One region of the Paenibacillus sp. P32E genome, then DNA from elsewhere that is predicted to be linked to it. Evidence: a T-box and tRNA genes for the amino acid it is inferred to sense, from the RefSeq annotation. Region 1 holds a T-box; the other regions hold tRNA genes.

Region 1 (5,265 bases):
TTGCGGACCAGTTTGGAAGGGGTTTTTGAGCAGCTGATCCTCACCACACACGATAAATTCGATGAAGATGTCGAAAAGCTGGACACCTTATTCGGTCTGGGTGGCATCGTTCAGGGGCCGCTCGACCGTTAGAATCCCTCCAACCGGCATGGAACCGGCACCCTGCTGCCAAAACCAAGAAAGCCCGCAGCACGGATTACTCCGTTGCTGCGGGCAGAATTGCGTTCTTCGCTTAACCCACTACTATATTGACCAGCTTGCCTGGAACCGCGATGATCTTGCGTACGGTTTTGCCCTCGACGGCTGCCTTCACATTCGGAAGCGACAGCGCATGGTTCTGCATATCATCTTGACCCATATCCTGCGGGATCAGTGCACGCTGTACGATTTTACCATTTACCTGAACAACGATTTCCACTTCAGCATCTACAGTCAACGCTTCATCATAAGCCGGCCAAGCCACATAGCTGATGCTGCCTTCATGACCGAGCAGCTGCCACAGCTCCTCCGCGATATGTGGTGCGAGTGGCGACAGCATCTGTACGAAATGCTCTGCAGCTTCAGCGGACAAGGTCTCCTGCTTGTAAGCATCGTTGATGAAGATCATCAGCTGGCTGATCGCTGTATTGAAGCGCAGGTGCTCGAAGTCCTCCGTGACCTTCTTGAGTGTCTTGTGCCAGGTCCGTTTGAACTCGTCGGTACCGCCATCCGGGGTAATTTTCGCACTGATGCTGCCGTCCTCATTCACGAACAGGCGCCATACGCGGGAGAGGAAGCGGTGAATGCCTTCCACACCTTTTTCATTCCATGGCTTCGTCGCTTCCAGCGGCCCCATGAACATCTCATAGACACGCAGCGTATCCGCGCCATATGCCTCCACAATTTCATCCGGGTTAATGACATTGCCGCGCGACTTGCTCATCTTCTCATTGTTATTCCCCAGGATCATGCCTTGATTCACCAGCTTATGGAACGGTTCCTTGGTATCCACTACACCGATGTCATAGAGAACCTTATGCCAAAAGCGTGCGTACAGCAGATGCAGTACTGCATGCTCGGCTCCGCCGATGTACAGGTCAACGGGCAGCCATTCCTTCTGCTTCTCCGGTGAACACAGCTCCTTGTCATTACGCGGATCGATATAACGCAGGTAGTACCAGCAGCTGCCGGCCCATTGCGGCATGGTGTTCGTCTCACGGCGTGCCTTCATGCCGGTCTCCGGATCTATCGTTTCGACCCACTCCGTCACATTAGCCAGCGGGGATTCTCCTGTGCCTGAAGGGCGGATCGAATCCACTTCCGGCAGCAGCAACGGCAGCTGATCTACAGGGACCGTCTTCATCGTGCCGTCTTCCAGGTGCAGAATCGGAATCGGCTCGCCCCAATAGCGTTGGCGGCTGAACAGCCAGTCGCGCAGGCGGTAGGTTACTTTGCCTTTGCCGCTGCCCTTTTCCTCAAGCCAGGTGATCATCTTCGCAATCGCTTCTTTATTGTCCAGACCATTCAGGAATTCGGAATTCACATGAGGTCCGTCGCCGCTGTAAGCCTCTTCTCCGACATTTCCGCCCTGTACTACTTCAACGATCTTCAGACCAAACTGCTTGGCGAATTCCCAGTCGCGTGTGTCATGTCCCGGCACCGCCATGATGGCTCCCGTTCCATATCCGGCAAGCACATAATCAGCGATCCAGATCGGCACCTGAGCACCATTCACCGGATTAACGGCGTAAGCACCCGTGAAGACACCGGATTTCTCTTTAGCCAGATCCGTACGTTCAAGGTCGCTCTTGCGTGAAGCCTTGTCGCGGTATTCCGATACTGCCGCCTTCTGCTCATCTGTTGTAATAAGATCAACCAGCTTATGCTCCGGTGCCAGTACACAGTAGCTTGCTCCGAACAAAGTATCCGGGCGGGTCGTGAATACCTCCAGACTGGCATCATGACCTTCAATGGCAAAAATCACTTCGGCACCCGTCGACTTGCCAATCCAGTTGCGCTGCATATCCTTGATGCTTTCTTCCCAGTCCAGCTCTTCCAGATCCTCAAGCAGGCGTTCAGCGTACTCCGTAATTTTCAGAATCCACTGGCGCATCGGTCTGCGGACCACAGGATGGCCGCCGCGCTCGCTTTTTCCGTCGATAACCTCTTCGTTTGCCAGAACCGTTCCCAGTGCTTCACACCAGTTGACCGACACCTCTGCCACATAGGCCAAGCCACGGTTGTACAGCTGGATAAAAATCCACTGTGTCCATTTGTAATACTCCGGATCGGTTGTGCTGATCTCGCGGTCCCAGTCATAGGAGAAGCCCAGCGATTTGATCTGCCGGCGAAAATTATCAATGTTCTTCACTGTAATCTCGCGTGGATGCTGTCCGGTATCCATCGCATACTGCTCTGCCGGAAGTCCGAAGGCATCCCAGCCCATCGGGTGCAGCACATTGTAGCCGCGCATCCGTTTGTAGCGGGAGACAATGTCTGTCGCCGTGTAGCCTTCCGGGTGGCCTACATGCAGCCCTGCGCCTGAAGGATACGGGAACATATCCAGTGCGTAGAATTTTGGCTTGTTAACCTCTTCACCTGTCTTGAACGTCTTGTTCTCATCCCAGAACTTCTGCCATTTCGGCTCAATCACCTGGGCGCGGTAGCCTGTGGGGGCTGTTGTGCTTGCTGCTTTGTTGTCGCTCATTGTATGCTCCTCCTTGGAGTGTTGCTTACTTAGTTAAAACTGCTGCGCTTAAAAGAACGCCAGGGAATGAACTCTACTGCAAAAAAGTTTTGGGCTTCCGATCGCTGTTATTCTCTGATTTCTTGATTTGAACCGCACTATGCGGTAGAAATCCGAGAATAGCACATGCTTCCGATGTGAGCTTTCCTTGGGAAAGCTTTCAGGCGAACACTTTGTTTCTACAGCTCCAAAATTTTTTTTCGTTCCGTTTCCCTGTTACTTTTTAAATCCACCCGTTTTGCCTGACGGGCAGCCAAGTCCAAGATCAGCTCAGGATTCGCTGTTCCGCTGGATATGGCCCCAATACCGCAAAAAAACCTCCCATCCCTAGCGTATTATCGCTAGGGACGAGAGGTTTGAATTCCCGTGGTACCACCCTAGTTAGCGGCTGGATATTCTTTACCCTGCCACTCACTTTGACACCCGGTAACGGGGGTGAATCGACGACGGTTCAGGCGCGGTCTTCAAGCCTCTGCTTGCGGACCCTGCGGCTTAACGCCGTTACTCCGAGGTGAGTTCATTCTTCTCCGTTAACCGGCTCGCACCCTGTGCCGGCTCTCTGCAATAACGGTCTCACGAATTAATACTCCTCTTCATCGCACTGCTATGCTTACTGATTATTAATCAGTAATGTTCCCCACATTATATACAAAAGAAGCAGTTAGAGTCAATGATTTCCGCTTGCGGCTGCAGTGAATCAGCAATCTATGAGCGATACGCCCTCATAATTCGGCTTACACCGGCTTCCGACGTATATAATACGCGAGAAAATGCTGAATCACTACTTTGCCGGCCGCGAAAACCGGTACAGCCAGGATCAGACCGATCATTCCAGCCACTTCTCCACCCACCAGCAGCGCAAAAATAATCAGCAGCGGGTGCAGATGCAGCCGTCGTCCCACCACCTGCGGCGAAATGACGTTGCTCTCCAGCATCTGGCAGAGGGTGTTAACCACAGCAACGAGCAGCACGAGGCGAAGCGAGAGGGTCGAAGCCATTACAATCGCAGGTGCTGCACCCAGAAACGGCCCCATATACGGAACAATGTTGAATACCGCCACCACACAAGCAAACAGCAGCGCGTAAGGCATGCCGATAATCGCATAGCCGATGTAGGCCAGTACCCCGATAATCAGACAGACCAAAAACTGGCCACGGATGTAGTTGCCAAGCGCGTCATCAATATCCTTAAGTAGCTTGACCATATACTTGCGGCGCGAGCGTGGCAGACAAGCGACAACGGTCCGTTCGAATACATCGAAATCCTTGAGAATGTAGAACACCAGAAAAGGCACGATAAACGCATTGAACAGCAGACCAATGGTCGAACCAATGTTATCGAGAAAATGGGAGATTCCTGCAGCCAGTCGGTTTTCCAGCTGAAAAAACCAGTTATTCATGCCCATCTCGACACCAGGCGGAATCAATCTGTTATTCATGTTACGCATGAGTCCCTGTGCATGCAGTGTCATCTCCGGCAAATGCTCGTTCAATTCTTCAAGCTGCTCGATGAACATCGGAATCAGATTGATGGCAATAACTGCGAGCGAGGTCAGAAATACGGCATAGATGAGCAACACGGCAACACTGCGCGGCATTTTTCTTCCGGCGAGCATACTCACTACGGGATTCAGCACATACGAGATAATCATAGCTGCCAGGAACGGCGCAAGGATGGCTTTGAGAAAGACGAAAACTCCCATTAACATCGGACGGAGGAGCCAAACGAAATATAATATGATCAGGGCAAGCAGTACTCCGATCATCCGGCGGAACCATTTACTTTGGGACCATTGCTCCATGAATGTACACTCCCTAGCGGTAATTCTGGACTGGCTTCCTAGATAAGTATATGTATACCCGCAGCAAAATAACCGCCGTTTTCTCGTTCTTGCGGCAGCTTCCTTTAGAGATTCTGTGATCTTCGCAAAAAACGCCCAAATCCCCTGCCGCATGTTGCTGCAAGGAGTTTTGGGCGCATTAGGCAATATGTAATTCTGCTCCTGAACCAGTTGTCACTGATTTAAGAAGACGCATGAATCTGCGGGAAATCCTGGGCAATCTCTTCCCCGGAGAACAAATCGTCAAGCGAGCTGAGTGTGCCGTCTTCTTCAACCTGATACACGGACATTTTCTCGCCGTTGACCGTCAGTTCGATGAAGCAGCCCCAGCAATAGAACTGGTGGGAACCGATCTTGCCGATATCCTTGGAGTTGCAGTTTGGACACTTCATATAAAACATTCCACCTATCCGTTAACAATATTAATGGCTTTTTGAAGCCGTTCTTCGCTCATCGCGGGAACCAGTACGGAATTCTCCCCAATGGACATTCCATCAGAACAAGGCAGCCATTTGCGGCCTTCGATCAAATCAGTTACTAACCCGTCACTGATTTCCAGCGCTACTATTGTGTTTCCCAACTTTTGGTCAAAATAAACATCAGATACGCGTCCGAGGATTGTTCCGGATGCCGTAAGCACCTGAAGATCCTTTAATTTATTTTTTCCCAAAAGAAATGTATAGGGTATATGGTCAGTGT
Region 2 (5,265 bases), on a different contig from region 1:
GTTTAGTACATTGCGGCTCGCCTGTTCATTGCCGTAGGCGGCGAATACGATATCAAGCTCGCTTTGACTGGCAGCATAGCCTGTGGAATGAATATCAAGGGTAAGCAGATTGTCGTTCAGCACATAAGTAGCATAGACTCCCGAAGGAGTCTCATATTTCAGGAGCAGCAGCTTCAGACGGTCGCTCTTGATGGATTCGGGAAAAGTTAACTTACTGACCGCAAGGTTCAATCTGCTGCCGACAACGAATTGATTAACAAAATGGGTGACATCATAGGCCTCCTGGCCATCGGTATAGACAGCGCTAAGTACGACCAGCTTTTGGGGCAGCAAAATACTGTCTATAGAGTGGCCCAATATGCTGGATAATAGTGGAAGCGTGGTGGTTTCGGGCAGTGATTTACCCGTTTCCCATTTGGAAACTGCCTGGGGACTAACATTTAGCTGTTCCGCCAGTTGTTCCTGTGACATGTGTTTTTCTTTACGGAGTCTGGCAATCCGCTTGCCTACTTGTTCGCTGCTGATCATAGTACATCTCCCAAGGTTTGATTCGACGTCGTAGGTCTATTATAATTCCATCCTCTTGAAAGAACATGGATTAATGGTTGGGTAGAAGCGGAAAAAAGCAACCACAGGTTGAACTGGATGCTATGATCTGTAACGGGAGGAGAGCCTCTCTTGGTTAGATAGTGAGGCTGCCTCAGGACAGCGGGGTATCATTTCTATTTTCAATTAAGACCTGTGATTTAGGCGTGGGAAGCATAGATATGAATCTGGCAATCGAAACCACCGTCATAAATAATCCCAGCACGGATTGAATCATTATGATCACCATCGCTGGATTGTTATCGATGTTGAAATTAGGAGGCCCGAACGTAGTCATTGTAACAAAGCTCATATAAAAGGCTTGAATTAAGCTGGTACTGCGATCCGCCACGTCAAACCAATTCATTAGAAATTCATATGAAGCGGTAAACCAAAATATAATTTCCATAAAATTATGTATAAGCAAGAGGATAGATCTTCTATAGCTGCGCAGGGTAGCATTCTCTTCATAGTTATCCAGCAGATTGATTTTTAATTGATAAATAAATATCTCAAAGACCCTTAATATTCCGTAGTAAAACAAGATTTGCTTAATAACGCCAATGCTGCTGTATCTCATAATAATTATAGACAGGACTGAAAGCAGAGTATGTGCCAATACCCAGATATCAACGAACAGATACTTCCTTTTATCTTCCCAGCTAGCAAAGGAAATACTCCTTCTGACGATATCGAAGACGGAAATCCTCGATAGGAATTGAATAACAGCATTCCAAACCCAAACAATCAATATAAATCCCTCTGTATCATTACGTTCATTCATGTGCATTCCCCCAGAAATTAATAATTACTCATTATTAGCAAGTATATAGAAAATGTTTAAGATGCCACAGCTATAATTTGCTCAGCCTAAAGCAAGGAAAAGTCGATATTTTTGACAATTCGGACAGCAACTCAAAAGGAATAAAAAAACGCTTGCTCTCTCGCCAGATTCATGATATATTACTTCTTGCGTTGCATTTCATTAATTTGCGGTCATGGCGGAATTGGCAGACGCGCTGGCTTCAGGTGCCAGTGGTAGCAATATCGTGGAGGTTCGAGTCCTCTTGACCGCATACTAACAAAAAAGCTTCTGTACTGCTCATCTGGGCAGCGCAGAAGCTTTTTTTTGTTTTCCGTTCAATAGGACAGCGCGGTTGAGGCTGAAGGGGACGAGGCCTGTTGCTTGCGGAACCCGGAGGGAGACATGCCGCTCAGCTTATGGAATACCCGGTTAAACTGGGAGAAGCTGTTGAAGCCGCACTGTTCAGCGATCACGGAAATCCTAAGCCGGGTGCTGATCAGCAGCTGCTGGGCATTGCGGATACGGGTCATTTGGATATACTCGGTCAGTGTAGAGCCGGTGACCGTCTTGAACTGATGTGATAAATAATAAGGGCTGATGTAGAACTCCCTGGAGATCGAATCCAGAGACAGCTCGCTGTTGAAATGACTGTGGATGTATGCGGTGACCGAATATATTTTTTGCATGATGGAATTCCCCACTTCTTCCAGGACATAGCTGTTCCGCTCTCTTTGCTGGTACAGGGCACACAGAAATTGCTGAAACAAGCTGTGAATCAGTACAGGATTCAGGGGAGAAGCGCCATGTGACAAGGTGAAGATGGAGTTAAGAGGATCAAAAACGGCTCTCCGTGACTCGCCACTCAAACGGTAGATCGGCACTTCCTCTCCAAAAGAGAGAAACATCTTCTTGTAAGCGGTTTCTAGACCGGGTATATTTTTGGGCATCGCGAAGTTAATAATCAGCCTTTTGTGGGGCGGACCTACCGGATATTGTGTCTTGTGCAGCCGGTGCGGACGAAGCAGAACGATATCATATTGCTGAAGGGCATACGCATTCCCCTCGATCATATGGGTGGCTCTGGAATCCATTAATATATGAATCTCGTAAAAGTCATGAAAATGCTGAAACTCCATATTGATGTTATGGGACCGCTGGTCATAATCAAAATAATAAAAAAGCGAATCAGCCGGTGTGTTGATGCTTACGCTATATCCTTGCTCATACAACAAGTCGCTATCAAGCATATCCTGGTCGCCGCCTTAATCTGTAGTATGGACCTATTATAAATCCAGAAAAGCAAGATATGCAATGTATGAGGGGGATCATAGCAAATATAACGTAGTTTTTGAGGGGAGGGATTTGCTATATTGGCTGTATGAAAGCGGATACAAGGAGTGGTGATCATGTTTTTGACCGAAGAGAAGCTGATCCGGCGTCAGGCGGAGATTGGAAAGTACAGGTACCGCAAGCTGCTGGAGATTGAGGAACTGGAATTCGCAGAGGATGAGGACGGGGCTAACGGTGTGTATCCTGAGGCCGTTTCCTTTGATGGCACAATCAAGCTGGAGGAGCACTGGCGCGGGCGCGACCGTTATGTCTGGCTGCGTACTGTGGTCGAGATGCCTATAAGTACACCCGGCTTCAAAATTGCCGGAAGGTTCGACTTCGGCAAGTCGGGGAGCTTTAACAACTCGGGGTTTGAATCGTTGCTGTTTGTGAACGGGGAGCCTTATCAGGGCGTGGATAACAATCACAGGGAGGTTATTTTTGGGCCGGAGTTAAGCGGGCAGACGGTGGAGCTTGTCTTCCGGCTGTGGTCTGGTCTTGAGGGCGGAGGCCCCGCCGTTATTCAGGATCACCGGATTAGCGAAGCGATGATTGGCTACCTGGATGAAACGATTGATGATTTGTGCTACCTGTCACAGGCGGCGCTGGACACGTACCGGTATCTGGGCAGCGACCAGCCGGAGAAGCAATGGCTGAAAAAAGCGCTGAACGACGCCTTTCGTGAAATTGACTGGTCGGAGCCCGGATCAGAGGCCCACGAAATGTCCCTGTACCGTGCCGGGGCCAGCCTGAACCGCGCTGTGGATGCTATGCCCAAAACCTTTGACATGACGATTACAGCCGTTGGTCATACCCATATTGATGTTGCGTGGCTGTGGCAGCTAAAGCATACGCGGGAGAAAATAGCACGGTCCTTCTCTACCGTACTGCGGCTGATGGAGGAGTTCCCGGAATATCAGTTCCTGCAGACGCAGCCGCAATTGTACGACTATCTGAAGCGTGATTACCCCGAACTGTACGGACGGATCTCGGAGAAAATCAAGGAAGGCCGCTGGGAAGCCGAAGGAGCCATGTGGCTGGAGTCGGATTGTAATATTCCGTCCGGTGAATCCTTGGTCCGTCAGATTGTGGCGGGGAAGCGCTACTTCCGGGAAGAGTTCGGGATCGAAAGCAAGTATTTGTGGCTGCCGGATGTATTCGGATACAGCTGGGCATTGCCGCAGATTTTGCGCAAGTCGGGGATCTCTACGTTCATGACGACCAAGATCAGCTGGAACCAGTTCAACCGGATGCCGCATGATACGTTCTGGTGGCGCGGGCTTGACGGTTCCGAAATTTTGACGCACTTCATTACCACTTCGGAGAAGAACGGAGATGCTTATACGTACAACGGCCGGATGACTGCCGCATTGCTGCGGGGGATCTGGAATTCGTATCAGGATAAGGACATCAATGATAACCTGATGTTCACTTATGGCTGGGGCGACGGGGGCGGTGGGCCTACGCGGGAAATGCTGGAGCTTCGGCGGCGGTTCGACAAGCTGCCAGGGATGCCTAAGCTGAATATGGGCAGCGCAGGAGAGTATTTTGACGGGCTGCATGAACGGATCGAAAATACTGAAGCCTATGTGCATACCTGGAACGGCGAGTTATATTTTGAATGCCACAGGGGGACATACACCTCTCAGGCCAAGAATAAAAAATACAACCGGCGGCTGGAATTGCTGCTGCGCGATGCAGAGTGGCTGCATACGCTCACCGGTGTCCGGCGAGGTGATCTTGAAACCGGTTACCCGGCAGAAGAACTCCGCGGGATATGGGAAATCCTCCTGCGCAACCAGTTCCATGATATTATCCCCGGCTCGTCAATTAAAGAAGTCTATGAGGATAGTGATCTTGAATATGCGGAAGGGGAGGCGCGGTCACTGGCTTTAATTAACGGCTGTAGTGAAGCCGCAGGCACCGCCGCCGGGCAAGAGCGTCTTACGCTGCTGAACAGCTCTATCTGGAATCGTCCGCGGTATGCCGAGTTGCCGGACGAATCTGCAGATGACACTGTCATCTGTGATAAGGCCGGGCAGCCTCTGGAACAGCAGCGGACGGCAGACGGGGGAAGGCTGGTGTATATTCCCTCCCTGCCTGCTCTTGGCACGGCCGTTCTGCAATATGGACGGGGGGAACGGGCTGGCGCCGGCCTCGAAGGGGAATCGCCGCTGGCGGATGCCGCCGGCAACCGCCTGACCACACCTTTGTATGAGGTGGCCTGGAATGAACAGGGACATTTCACCTCTATCTACGACCGCCGCAACGGCCGTGAGCTCTTGGCACCCGGGAAGCGCGGCAATGTGCTACAGGTATTTGAGGACAAACCGCTGGATTTTGAAGCCTGGGACATTGATATCTTCTACCAGGAGAAAATGACGGAAATCTCGCAGCTTGAAGAATGCAATCTGATCGAGAACGGTCCGCTAAGGGCGGTCCTGCGTATGGTCTGGACGTACCATCGCTCAACCATCACCCAGAGAATCGTGTTCTACCGGGACACGGCAAGAATTGATTTCCAGACTGAGATGGACTGGCATGGT
Region 3 (5,265 bases), on a different contig from region 1:
CAGCAGTAAAAAATAAAAATACCCAGTAAAAGTACCTAGGCATCTTTATTTTTTCACAATTTAATAATCATTGCTGATATCGACGAACGTTTGCTGATGCTGCGTATTACTTGGATTTATCCACTCCGGTGCAGGTTCAATATCTCGTTTGACTATTTCGAACATCGAATCCACTTGATGTACAGCCGTTTGCACGTCGGTCGGGAACAATATCCGAACTCGGTGATCCTTAGCCTGATTGTCTATGGTCGAAACAATTTGCAGCCCCTTGCCTTCGCGCTCCAGAGTAATCACAGTCCGGAGCTTAAGGATCACAGTATCTCGGCTCCGCTGAGCCTTGCGTTCCGGATAATAAACCAAAGCACGCTGCTCCGCATCTAATCTCTCATCAGCTGAAGAAGGGATTTCCCAATGATGTTTGATCTCTATAGCAGCACGGAAAGCTGTATCTTCAAGTACACGGATTTCTGCAGCCTGGCCTTGTGTGGTCAAGGTGCTCTCACCTTCAGGCTGTTTATACATGTATTCATTGCCAATGTCTCCGGTATTTTCATAAATCCCAAGATCACGGTATGAAATCCCTCTCAGCTTATCCATCAGAGTAAACGAACCATCCTCTCCGATTTCTACCCGGAGGCTGTCATTCTCCATTACTCGGTTACCGGATAGCAGGCTTAAATGTTCAAGAGTGGGCCGCGACGACTGTACCCAAGCATAGCTGCGAAGTCCCTGCGCAGGCACTTGCATAGCTTCGAACGTCACTCTTACCCTGCGGCACATATAGGACTGCCGGAATTTATCATCTGGCAGATCATAGCCAAACTACAGCCCCAGATCTTCTAAGGTACAGGGTACCGCTTCTCCATGTTGATCCACCAGCATTCGTCCACTGAGATCGATCTCCTGCATTCTTCGGCAGGTCTCCTGCAACGTAAAGCCTTCACGGAGATAAAGACGGGCTGCATCCAAGTCAACAGTTACTGTTCCTGTACGTCTCCAGCCCGACGTATTCATCACTACAAAGGGCAACGCATCGTCTCCATATTCCGTAAAAATCGATGTATCTACAGCATCAGCGATATACTTTGCACAATCTTTAACGATGCTTTCAGCAACGTGGCGGCTTTTATCAAACCTGGTGATCATCTCACGGTGCACTTCATCTACACTGCACCCGCAAATACTATCATGCGGATGATTCTGCATTAAGGTCTTCCAAGCATAGGTGAATAGATGGTGGGGATAAACTTTACCAGCAAGATTCGCGATGGAAGCTAGCGGCTCCGCTACCTTTTCCAAAAGGGACTGTCCTACCTGGTTCATCTGTTTCAAATAAATGCGGGCTGAAGCTGTGTTCACAAGTGTGCCCCATCCATCCGTACGTCGACTGCGAAGTTCACCCATGACTGTAGATAATCCGGGATCTACAGACGACTGCTGATGGTTAAGCTCCGCAATCAAGGCACTTAAATAATCAGGGAAGTTCGAATGAACGAAATCCACGTTCGGGTATAAGGCCTGGGCTGTACGGATAGCCTCTGGCAAATCAAGCTGCAGCGGCTGATGGTCACAGCCATTCATGAACAATAGCTGATCTGTTGAAGCATATTTTTCTGCATCTGCCAGCTTCCTGTCCCAGAAAGCCCTGGCCTCTGCTTCATCCGTTGGCACTTCATTTCCGTTAGAATACCAGTTGGCAAACAAAATCCCGAGTACTTTGGAGCCATCCGGGCCTTCCCAGATCAGTTCAGAGAAGGAGGACTCATAATCTCCATCAGAAACCGTATTATTGAATCCTGTAGGCTTCACTCCGCGCCCGAAGAAAACGTTGGTGATGCCGGATTGCAGCATAAGCTGCGGAGTCTGGCCCACCAGGCCGAACGTATCGGGAAAATAGCCTATTTTTGCCGGTTCCCCGTACCGTTTGGCATCCTGATGTCCGATTTGCATGTTACGTACATTCGCTTCTCCGCTTGTCAGAAACGCATCCTGTAAAATATACCAGGGCCCGATCAGCAGACGGCCTTCCGTGATACATCTCTCCAGTCTTTCCTTGTTCTCCGGACGAACCTGAAGATAATCCTCCAGAATAATCGTCTGTCCATCCAGATAGAAGCTTTTAAACGCTGAATCTCCTTCCAGCTTATCCAGCAGCGAATCCATCAGCTGTACCAGGCGGACGTGATGCTTCTCAAAGGGTAAATACCATTCCCGGTCCCAGTGTGAATGAGAAACGATGTGAGCCGTTCTTTTGCTAGTCATAGTCTATCCTCCTCTTTTCTTAAGCTTCTTCTAACGGATACAACTTCATATAATTGAGGAGCTCTTCCACTGTAGTAAAGGCCAGTCCGGTCACCGTATCGGCGCAGCCATAGTAGATAGCAATTCGTCCTGTTGCCGAATCCGTCAAAGCCGCACAAGGGAAAGTCACATTAGGGACATCTCCCACACATTCGTACAGGGTTTCAGGACCGAGAATATAGTTGCGCGAGCGCGCCTTAACCTTCCAGGGTTCAGCAATGTCAAGCAAGGCGCAGCCCATGCGGTACACATACCCGTTACAGGTATTAATTACGCCATGATAAATCAGCAGCCAGCCCTTGTCCGTTTCGATTGGCGTAGGACCCGGTCCGATCATGAATACTTTACCTTGTCGTAAAGAAGTCATTAGAGCAGAAATCCTGCGACTGAGAATGGAGCGTGACAGAATTATCGAACGCAGAGAGTGAACAAGAACCGTTCGTCGTGAAGTCGGTACAAGCATCATTCCAAGCGTATCGGAAACCTCGAATCTACACGAAAAAGAGGCACCGTTAGCAAAATGTTAGCAATCCATCTTAAAAACAAACAAGGGTTCCAGCTCTAATGAGCTGAAACCCTTGTTCTTCTAGTGCCGAGGACGGGGGTCGAACCCGTACGGTACTCACGTACCGCAGGATTTTAAGTCCTGTGCGTCTGCCTGTTCCGCCACCCCGGCATGGTTGGTGCGTTGTTTAACGCGACAAGAAATATGATATCACGTAACTTGTGAATACGCAATCAAAATTTTCGTTAAGTTGTGCTTAACAAAAAGACCCGCTCAGCCGGAGCTGCTGCGGGCCACTTGTATTGCAGGACTAACGGCGTTCGCGTTCGCCGCTTTTGCTTCTCATGCCAGCCAGACCGAGCAGGCCGACCAATCCGAGCCAGCCCCAATTGGAGCGGTTGTTGTCGTTGTCTGTTGCGTTGGTCGTCGTGCTTGTGGCCCGGTATCTGCCAGTTGTCGTGGTGTTGGACAGTGGAGAGACAGTGGTGTTGTCACCAGTGCGGATCTTGTCTCTCATGATCGTATCATTGTTACGCAGGGTGCCGGTGGTGTTATTCATCATATGGTCATTGGTGGAAGAACCGTTATATACCGGTGCCGTTCCACCCATACCGGTAGTACCGGAAGCACTGGATGCATATCCTACACCCAGCAGACTCATGGACAATACAGTGCCGCAGGCAAGACTTGTTATCAGCTTGTTCAAGATGTGATACCCCCTTGTGTGGTTTGTCGCTGATAATTTCCCCCTTAGGCGCCTAAACTATGCAAGTAATTTTTACACAGTCACCACATTCACTGTCTTGCTGACAGGATCATAAGAAACCTTGGCCCCGAGCGCTTCAGCCAATGCCCGCACGGGAACATAGGTGGTTCCATTATCCAATACCCCAACCGTAAGCTTCATCCCATTCAGATTAATGGTAACTTCCACATCCTTGTTCACTTCAGGCTCACCTCCGGTGATCCGGCTTAAGGTTTCCTTAACCTGCTGGGCGGTCGGACGCTGACCTTCCTTAAGCTGTGCAATAGTCAGGCCAAAAGCCAGCTGCAAATGCGAATAATCCTTAAAAGAAGTCCAGTCCCCACCCCATTCGAGTCCTAGCTTTTTCGCTTCCTGCACGACCTCCTGCCAGTCTGCCAGCTTATCTCCATTCCCATCCCTGTTCGTGTCCCAAGAGACGTTCTGCCCATCCGGCAGCAGCAGCGCGAAGTCCATCGCCAGGCCATAATTATGATAGCTGCTGCCTCCCTTGGCATTGGTTACAATGCTGCCCTTCTTGGTTCTCCCTTGTGCGTACAGCGCATTCTGTTCGGCTATGGTACGCATGCCCTGAGTAATGACAATGGAGATCCCTCTGGCATAACATCGCTGTATCAGGACATTTGCAGCCGCCAGCAGGACGGAATGAAGACCGCCGATCCGGTCTGCCGATTTACTTTTCAACTCATCTATAGTCAGCATCGAATCCCCTCCTGATATAGTAAATGCCCTAGAATCCGCCGTTGCTTGTACCTTCTTACTTCATTGTAAAAGAAAAAACCCCGAACGATGCGGGGCCTGAGCATCTTGCCTATATGGGTGTGCGTTTACCACCATCTGCCCGCCGCTTTCCGGGATGATTTCTACCCAAACAGGCTAAGATAAAAGTGAAAGGTGGGATAACAGCATGGACATCCACAGTGACAGCTACAAAGTCGCGGCATTGAGTGAACAGGAGGATGCGGTGGAGATCATCCGCCAGGCCGAAGCGGCAATTGCTCAAATGAACGGCAATAAGCCAGTGACCCTGATTGCTTATGAGAGAACAGAAGCCCATTCCACAAATAGAGAATAGGGCTTCATCTAATGGGTCAAGGCTGGCCCTCAGACGATGTATGCCTCCACAATATCATCCACATCAATCCACTTCCATTCCTCCGCCCACTGCAGCTTGATCTCGCGCGAGTGGGTGTGAATGGAGGTCACAAAGCCGTTCAGCTGCTTATTCTCAAAAGCATCAAACAACACCACCGTTACCCGGACATGACTCCGCAGCGATAGCGCCAGCGTGAACTCAATCTCCTCCAGCTTCTGCTCGTTCAGAACCGGCTTCATGCGGCGAAGCATTTCCCGCTTATCATTCCAAATCCGGCTCTTGTGCTCCGGCAGCATCATCCGGCTGCTCTCCCATAGGCGGTTCCCTTCCAGCTTTTCTCCCATTGCCGTTCCTCCTTCCATGGTGTTCTTAAATCGTTTTACAGGTTGCATCCCCACCATACACGAACGTATGTTTGTATTATACGCCCATCTCCGCTTTTTAATCAATCACAAAATAATGTATGCAGCCGCAATGGAATGACAAGAGTGAAGTCCAGACGTTTGAATCTCTGTCTGGTACGTTCCCAATAGCTAACAAAAAGACGCTCACAGTTATTCTGTGCAGCGCCTTTGTTTGTGCCTTAATGTAAGGAAGTCG

What was found. A T-box is a leader RNA that pairs with one kind of tRNA and senses whether it is charged. The one in region 1 lies ahead of leuS (leucine--tRNA ligase), so its partner is inferred to be a tRNA-Leu.
Region 2: it encodes a tRNA-Leu, which carries the amino acid that the T-box ahead of leuS (leucine--tRNA ligase) is inferred to sense. The anticodon was not compared.
Region 3: it encodes a tRNA-Leu, which carries the amino acid that the T-box ahead of leuS (leucine--tRNA ligase) is inferred to sense. The anticodon was not compared.

What each region holds. Positions count from the first base shown of each region.
Region 1 is NZ_LVYY01000018.1:58,813-64,077, reverse strand. Features, by position in the region: gene comER (late competence protein ComER) at 1-132, shown strand, start outside; gene leuS (leucine--tRNA ligase) at 233-2,686, opposite strand; T-box leader at 3,066-3,331, opposite strand; gene A3848_RS17980 (AI-2E family transporter) at 3,460-4,527, opposite strand; gene A3848_RS17975 (hypothetical protein) at 4,749-4,958, opposite strand; gene A3848_RS17970 (PRC-barrel domain-containing protein) at 4,973-5,265, opposite strand, start outside.
Region 2 is NZ_LVYY01000077.1:99,704-104,968, forward strand. Features, by position in the region: gene A3848_RS30475 (helix-turn-helix transcriptional regulator) at 1-528, opposite strand, end outside; gene A3848_RS30480 (ion channel) at 701-1,369, opposite strand; tRNA gene A3848_RS30485 (tRNA-Leu) at 1,578-1,661, shown strand; gene A3848_RS30490 (helix-turn-helix transcriptional regulator) at 1,726-2,637, opposite strand; gene A3848_RS30495 (alpha-mannosidase) at 2,797-5,265, shown strand, end outside.
Region 3 is NZ_LVYY01000013.1:311,214-316,478, forward strand. Features, by position in the region: partial or broken gene A3848_RS14375 (alpha-mannosidase) at 73-2,262, opposite strand; partial or broken gene A3848_RS14380 (glycoside hydrolase family 130 protein) at 2,282-2,635, opposite strand; tRNA gene A3848_RS14385 (tRNA-Leu) at 2,892-2,977, opposite strand; gene A3848_RS32975 (WGxxGxxG family protein) at 3,117-3,512, opposite strand; gene A3848_RS14395 (M15 family metallopeptidase) at 3,585-4,271, opposite strand; gene A3848_RS32320 (hypothetical protein) at 4,477-4,644, shown strand; gene A3848_RS14400 (YolD-like family protein) at 4,674-5,009, opposite strand.